DNA from 2 places in the Mesorhizobium sp. ES1-3 genome. Region 1 is predicted to be linked to the other one. Evidence: predicted binding sites of a transcription regulator. Region 1 holds the regulator's gene; the other holds the start of a gene.
The links. Region 1 encodes PhoB, which activates phosphate uptake and scavenging genes when phosphate is short. Its sites were predicted from a motif close to TGTCATNNANCTGTCAT; they were not measured.
Positions count from the first base shown of each region.

Region 1 (4,018 bases):
GGCCTCGGCGCTCGACCCATTGTCCACCGCCAAGATCGAGGAACTGATCGACGAGTTGCAGGCCGACTACACGATCGTCATCGTCACCCACAACATGCAGCAGGCCGCGCGCGTCTCGAAGCAGACGGCTTTCATGTATCTGGGCGAACTGGTCGAATTCGACAAGACCGAGAAGATCTTCACGTCGCCTCGCGAGAAGCGCACGCAGGACTACATCACCGGCCGCTTCGGCTGATATCACGCATACGAGGACCAGGATCATGGCCGAACACACAGTCGCAGCCTTCGACGAGGATCTCGGACAGATCAGCAGGCTGATCAGCGACATGGGCGATCTCGCCGGCACGATGGTCGGTGGCGCCACCAAGGCGCTGCTGAATTCGGACAACGCGCTGGCACAGCGCGTCGTCTCCGACGACGCCATCATGGACGCGCGCCAGCGCGAACTCGACGACCGCGCCATCACCCTGATCGCCAAGCGCCAGCCGATGGCCGACGATCTGCGCCATGTCGTCGGCTCGATCCGCATGGCGGGCGATCTCGAGCGCATCGGCGACCTTGCCAAGAACATCGCCAAGCGCGTCGGCTCCGTCGGCCTCACCGCCACGCCGCGCGACCTGTCGCATTCGATCGACTCCATGGCGCAGCTGGTGCTGATCCAGGTGCAGGGCGTGGTCGAGGAATATGCGGCCGGCGATGCCGCCGCACTCGCCAAGCTCAGGAACGACGACGAACGCATCGACGTCAAATACACCTCGGTGTTCCGCGAACTCCTGACCTACATGATGGAGGATCCGCGCAACATCACGGCTTGCACGCATCTTTTGTTCTGCGCCAAGAACCTCGAACGCATCGGCGACCATGTGACCAACATCGCCGAGAATGCGTACTATGTGCTGACTGGCACGCAACTGCCCGCCAATCGTCCGAAGCAGGACGAGACGGCGATGTCGGTGCCGGCGGCTTGACGGCAGGGATGATCAATCGATGATCGCGCCACGCATCATGGTGGTGGAGGACGAGGAGCCGCTCGGTGTGCTCCTGCGCTACAATCTGGAATCGGAAGGGTACCAGGTCGAGGTGGTGACGCGCGGCGACGAAGCCGAGATCCGCCTCCAGGAGAACGTGCCCGACCTCCTGGTGCTCGACTGGATGGTGCCGGCGGTTTCCGGCATCGAGCTCTGTCGGCGCCTGCGAATGCGGCCCGAGACCGAGAGGCTGCCGATCATCATGCTGACGGCACGCGGCGAGGAGAGCGACCGCGTGCGCGGCCTTTCGACCGGTGCCGACGACTATCTGGTCAAGCCGTTCTCGACGCCGGAATTCATGGCCCGGGTCAAGGCGCTGCTACGCCGCGCCAAGCCGGAAGTGCTGTCCAGCGTGCTCAAGGTCGGAGACATCGTGCTCGACCGCGAATCGCACCGGGTCTATCGCAAGAAGAGCGAGATCCGGCTTGGCCCGACCGAGTTCCGGTTGCTAGAGTTCATGATGCGCCATCCCGGCCGGGTGTTCTCGCGCAGCCAGCTGCTCGACAATGTCTGGGGCGAGACGATCTATATCGACGAGCGCACCGTGGACGTGCATGTCGGACGGCTGCGCAAGGCGGTCAACAATGGCCGCATGCCGGACGTCATCCGCACCATCCGCGGCGCGGGCTACGCGATCCGCGAGGATTAAAGCGCCGCTCAGCCAGCGCGAGTGCAGCGAAACATGCCTCGCCTCGCGGAAATGGCCATTCAACTCGCTGTGCCGTTGCCATGTCGAGCGTGCTGTCGGGTTTGCGCATCTGAACCGGTGTCGAACTTTCCACTCCCCCCAACGTCGGCGTCACACCGATCACACGGCATGGGTGTCACTGTCATCGAAGCCGTCAATAGCTTGGGACGCCCAGTCAAGCAGTTGGGACGCGCAGTCCTGGCGTCCGGCCATGCGTTTCCCGGACTGCAAGGCGTTGCACGGTTTCAGGCAACGCTCTTCCCGGCACTCCCTCTCACTTGCACGCTCAGCGCGAAAATCTCCTGGTCGACGAAAGTCAATGCGCGCATGGCGCAGCCTTCGCGAATGAGCGGCAGCTCGTTCGGCTCGGTGTCGAAGGAAATCGATTCCGAATGCTGGCCGCCGGCGGTGTGGGCGATGGCCTCGCGCAACGCCGGCTCGATCAGGTCGAAGGCGGCGGCGCTGACGCCGACCATGGCGACCGGTGCGGGATCGATCAGCGCGAACAGGCTGCCAAGCCCGTATCCGAGCGTTTCGCCGGCCTTGCGGTAAAGAGATCGGGGGCTAGGGCGGTCTGCGGCGTAAACCTGCCTGAGGGCTTATATCACGTGCCCGTTCCGCCGGCGTGACCTATAGCCGGCGCCGCGCGGCAAGACGCGCCTTCATCCGTGCCTTTGCCGATTCAGTGCCATCGTGGAAGGTGTCGAACCACTTGTCCCATGGCACTTCCAGCGTGCCGTAGTTCACCTCAAAGTAGCGATGATGAAGCTGGTGGTGGAAGGTGCCCAGGTCGACGCGCTTGCGCCCGGCCAGCCAGAGCCCTTCGAACCCGGTATGGGTGGTAATGGCGTAAAGGCCATAGAACATCAGGTGGCAGATAAGATGCACCGGGCTGGACGGAACAACGAAATGGACCAGCGCGGTTCCGAAATAGAAAATGTGTTCAACCGGGTGCATCGCAAGGCCCGACCACGGCCCCACATCAATATTGCGGTGATGCAGCGCGTGGATGCGGTAAAGGAGCTTCGTATGGAGCAGCCGGTGAATCCAGTAGAAGTAGAAACTCTCCCAGATCGGGATCAACAGGAAGAGGCCGACGAACCAGACCGGGTGGCCGGACCATGTTAGAGTCGGCGCATAGCCATTGGCCATCGCCCACCAGACCAGCGCCTCGTATGCCGACCAGATCGTTACGCCCGAAGCCAGCGACCAGAACACGTTGTCGGCCAGTTGGCTGTCGAAACTGAAGGCGCGCCCCTTGCGCGGGTAGGGGCGCGGATCAAACTTCTTGTCGGTGCCCTGCAACTGGTGGCGGTGAAAAACAAGATGCAGCCCCTGCGCTACAACTACCGTCAGGCCGAAGTTTCGTAGCCAGATCACCCCGATCCATAGCCCTGGCTCCTTCGCCTGGGCAAGCGTGGGGCTGGCCAAGGCATAAGCCGCGAAGGCCAGCCCCACGATGACGAGATTGATTGAGACAGGCAGCCAGCTTCCGACATACCAGCGAAAGATCGCTGCGAGGTTCAGCGGCCAGCGCCAGACCGGCGCAATCTCAATGGGCAGGCTGTCGGGGACGTGGTTCCATTCCTTCCGGTCTGACATCGATGTCGCTCTTTTCCGGCCGTGGTTCATGCGCAGGGTATTGCTCGGAAATTGACAACACAAAGAATATCTTTTCAGGTATTGGGGTCATTTTAATTGATGGTAAGATCTCATGAAAACACCGCACCCGACCTGGCTGCTCGCCTTCGAGGCGGCGGCGCGGTATGGCAGTTTCACCGCCGCGGCCGCTGAGCTGAACCTGACCGCAGCGGCCGTCAGCCAGCATATCCGCCTGCTGGAAAAGCATGTCGGCGCGCGGCTGTTCGAGCGGCTGCCGCGCGGCGTTGCGCTGACGGATATCGGCCAGGCCTATGCCCAGCCGGTGCGCCAGTCCTTCGCCGAGTTGCAGCGGGCGACGGACGGTCTCTTCGCGCGCCCATCGCGGCGGGTGGTGCGGGTGCGCGCCTCGATCACTTGGGCGGCGTTGATCCTTGCGCCCCGGTTGGCCGATTTTCGGCAGGCCCACCCAGAGATCGACATCCAACTCTCCACCTTCGTCTGGTCCGATCGTTTTGAAGCCGGCAACAGCGATGTCGACATCCGCTGGGGGCACGGCGACTGGCCCGAGGGTGCGGTTCAACTGCTGGCCCATGAATCCGCGATCGTCGTCTGCCATCCTGCCGACACCGCCTGGTTGGCGGGGCGCCGGGACATCCGCGACTTCCCCTTTGCCTGCCTGCACCATGTGATCGGGTTTGAG
Region 1 is NZ_JAIUGW010000005.1:58,974-62,991, reverse strand. Features, by position in the region: gene pstB (phosphate ABC transporter ATP-binding protein PstB) at 1-235, shown strand, start outside; gene phoU (phosphate signaling complex protein PhoU) at 261-968, shown strand; gene phoB (phosphate regulon transcriptional regulator PhoB) at 988-1,677, shown strand; partial or broken gene LB536_RS09530 (sugar kinase) at 1,962-2,294, opposite strand; gene LB536_RS09525 (sterol desaturase family protein) at 2,347-3,318, opposite strand; gene LB536_RS09520 (LysR family transcriptional regulator) at 3,431-4,018, shown strand, end outside.

Region 2 (4,018 bases), on a different contig from region 1:
GAACAGGCCGTCCTTGGTGATCCCGGCATTGTTGACCAAGATGTCGACACCCTCGAGATCGGCCTCCGCCTTCTGGCCGAGTGCCTTGACCTCGTCGCGGTTCGACAGGTTGGCCGGGAACAGCTTGACCCGGTCGCCCAGTTCGGAGGCCAGCGTCTCCAGTTTCTCGACGCGCGTGCCGTGCAGGCCGACGATCGCGCCCTGCGCATGCAGCACCCTGGCGATCGCCTCGCCGATGCCCCCCGATGCGCCGGTGACAAGCGCCTTGCGGCCGGTCAATTCGAACATTTTTGTCTCCAGGTTGAGAAGAGGGCACCCCATATAGGGATGGTATCAAATGGCGTTTTATGCAAGCGCCGCCAATGCCGCCTCGACCTCGGCCGCGGAATCTACAGAGGCGGTGGCGATGTCGCGGTTGATGCGACGAGCCAGTCCCGAAAGCACCTTGCCGGCGCCGATCTCGTAAAGCGTCGAGACACCGTTGGCGCCGAACCATTCCACAGTTTCGCGCCAACGCACGCGACCGGTCACCTGCTCGACCAGACGCCGGGCGATCTCGTCGGGATCGATCGATGGCTGCACCGATACGTTGGAAAGGACGGGAACGACTGGCGCAGTCTTTGCCACGCCGGCAAGAGCCTCGCGCATGACGTTGGCCGCAGGTGCCATCAGCGCAGAATGGAAGGGCGCCGACACCTGCAGCATCAGCGCCCGTTTGGCGCCCTTTTCGGTGCACAGTTTCGCTGCCAGCTCAACCGCGGCCTTCGCACCTGAGATGACCAGCTGGCCGCCGCCATTGTCGTTGGCGATCTGGCAAATCGAGCCCTTTGCGGCCTCGGCACAGGCAGCTTCGACATCGGCCTGCTCCAACCCGATGATCGCCGCCATGGCGCCTTCGCCGGCCGGCACCGCTGCCTGCATGGCGTTGCCGCGAATGCGCAGCAGACGGGCGGCATCGCCAACAGAAACGAAGCCGGCGGCGGCGAGTGCCGAATATTCGCCCAGCGAGTGGCCGGCGACATAGGCGACCTTGTCGTTCAGCGAGAAACCGCGCGCTTCCAGCGCCCTGATCGCCGCCAACGACACCGCCATCAGCGCCGGCTGCGCGTTGGCCGTCAGCGTCAAGGTCTCTTCGGGACCTTCCCAGATCAGCTTCGACAGGTTTTCGCCGAGCGCGTCGTCGACTTCCTGGAAAATCCTACGTGCCTCGGGAAAGGCATCGGCGAGATCCTTGCCCATGCCGACAGCCTGGCTGCCTTGTCCCGGAAAGGTGAATGCAACGGCCATGCGAGGGCTCCCCAGACTGGTTTTGCTTGCCTGATACTACGAATTTTCCCTGCCTGTGGCGCAAGGCAGCCTGCCAAGTCAAGCCACTTCAGCCCATGCCGAACGCCGTATCCGCGCGCGCGTGCCTGTTCCAAAAGGCTTTTTGGCGATCACACCTGATGAAAACCGCTCACGAATCGTTTGCTGGCTCTTCTTATTTCCGCCACAGGCGCTAGCCTTGCGTGACAATTATATGACAATCGAATGACGTGGGTCGTCTTTGGGTGGGAAGTTAAAGTGGCAAAGAGTTTCAAACGTACCGGCAACGCCGCGCCGCAATTCCTGGAAGACGATCCGTCCACGGGCTATCTGCCGGGCCGGAAATGGCCGGTCGTCCGCTACGGACTGATCAGCCTGGCGATCTCGGCTGTCCTGGTGTTCGCCATCGAACTGATCGTGCGGGGTGATGTCGCCGGCACCGTTTCCTTCTTCCTGCAGCCGCTCAAGCCCGGCTGGACCACCATCGTCGTGTTCGCGCTGATCCTGATCGGCCTCGACGCGGTGCTCGGCCGCAGTCATCAAAGCCTGATGATCGTGGCGCCGCTGACCCTGTCGCTGGCCTTTGTCGGCCACCAGAAATCGCATTATCTCGGCGATCCGCTCTACCCGACCGATTTTCTCTATGCCCGCCAGATCTTCGCCCTGCTGCCGCTCCTTGTGCGCGACCGGCCTATGACCGCGCTCGCCATGGTCGTGGGCATCGTCGCCGGCCTGTCCCTGCTGGTCTACGGCTGGCGGCTTTGGCGCCGCAAGGTTCCGGCCCTCAGCCACAAGGGCCGCCTTGCCCGGCTGACGCTGGCGGTGCCGCTGCTCGCCTTCTTCGTCTCGATCATGGACTATGCCACTTTCTCGTGGACGCGGGACCGGCTGCAGATCATCCCGATCATGTGGGACCAGAAGGAAAACTACGCCTCCAACGGCTTTGCGCTCGCCTTCGCGCTCAACGTGCCGATGGCGCACGTCTCGGCCCCGCCAGGCTATTCCGACAAGGCTATTGCGGCCATTGACCGAACCAATGTGACCGCCTCGGTGCCGGCCCAGAAGCCAGACATCATCGTCGTCATGAGCGAATCCTTCTGGGATCCGACCAAGCTGCCCGGCGTCACCATCACCCCCGATCCGATGCCCAATGTGCGGGCGCTTCGCTCGGGTTCGATGTTCTCGCCTGAATTCGGCGGCATGACCGCCAATATCGAATTCGAGGCGCTGACCGGGTTCTCGAACGCCTTCCTGCCGGCCGGCAGCATCCCCTACCAGCAATATGTGCGCACCCCGACACCGTCGATGGCGACCTTCCTGAAGAGCGAAGGCTATAAGGCGCGTGCCATCCATCCAGGCACCAACTGGTTCTGGAATCGCGGCGCGGTCTATGCCGATTTCGGTTTCAACGACTTCAAATCGGAAGAGACGCTGCCGCCCATGCAAAAGCGCGGACCGCTGGCATCCGACGCCGCGATGACCGACGAAATCATCCGCGAAGCCGATGCCAGCGACGACCCCGTGTTTTTCTTCGCGGTCAGCCTGCAGAACCACGGCCCCTATGAACCGAGACGTTATTCCAACCCGACCCACTCGGTGCAAGCCCCGATCAGCCAGTGGGCGCGTGAGTCGCTGCTCTCCTATGCCGAGGGTTCAGCCGACGCGGACCACGGCCTCGAACGGCTGGTCGAATGGGCCAAGACGCGCGAGCGGCCGACGATTGTCGTCTTTTTCGGCGACCATCTGCCGCCACTTGGACCGGTCTATGTCGAGACCGGCTTCCTGAAGGACAACGTCGCGCCCCGCAGGGAACCGACACCGGAGGCGGCTCTCGAACATCACGCGACACCGCTGATCATCTGGTCGAACCGCTCAGGCCCGGTCGAGAATCTGGGGACGGTGAGCCCTGCCTTCCTCCCCTATCATATCCTCACCGCGGCGGGCATCACCCACCCTTACTACACCGGCTTCCTGGGCGAGATGCGGGAGCGCTATCGCGTTGTCGACCGCAACCTGCTGCTCACGCCGACGGGTGAGGCCACGTCCGACTGGGCGCGACAGCAGGAGATCGACCCGGCGATCCGCGATTTCCGGCTGATCCAGTACGACATGATGTTCGGCAAGCGCCATGCGGCGCCCGACTTCTTCCCCGAGACGGTCGACAAGGTCGTCTCCCATACGAGTTGAGTGGCTCGATCCCCTCAGTAATGCGCGCTCTCGGTATCGGCGCTCAATTCGTCAGTTGCAGCTTCGAGAACTTGTTGGCGATCTGCTGAAAGACGTTCGGCAGCTTGGCCGGGTCGTTGACGGCGTAGTAATCGCTCGGGTCGGAAGCGCAGGCGCTGTAAAGCGTGCGGTTGGCGGCGGTGTCGGACTGCAGCACCATCGTGTAAATCTGCACTCCCTCGTTCTTCAACTGCGTGCAGACGCTCTTGGTCCAGCCGTCGACATTGCGGGCCGCCGTCGCCTGGTTATCCGACCCGAAGCGGCCACCCGCCAGATAGCCATAGGATGTGTAGTCGGACTTCGTCGGCTGTTCATCACTGGCGCCATAGACGACATTCTCACCGTCGGTGAGCAACAGCACGATCTTGCTGATGCCAGGCGTCTTGAACGGCGCACCGCCGGTATAGGGCGCGCCGGGCGAGAGCACCCGCATGCCCCAGGACAGCCCTTCCGACACATTGGTGCCCGAACCATTCCACTCGGTCAT
Region 2 is NZ_JAIUGW010000003.1:215,909-219,926, forward strand. Features, by position in the region: gene fabG (3-oxoacyl-[acyl-carrier-protein] reductase) at 1-288, opposite strand, end outside; gene fabD (ACP S-malonyltransferase) at 346-1,287, opposite strand; gene LB536_RS06350 (LTA synthase family protein) at 1,531-3,492, shown strand; gene LB536_RS06355 (pilus assembly protein) at 3,536-4,018, opposite strand, start outside.
Region 2: a site for PhoB is predicted at 1,509-1,525, ahead of LB536_RS06350 (LTA synthase family protein). Genes of this name have one in related genera too.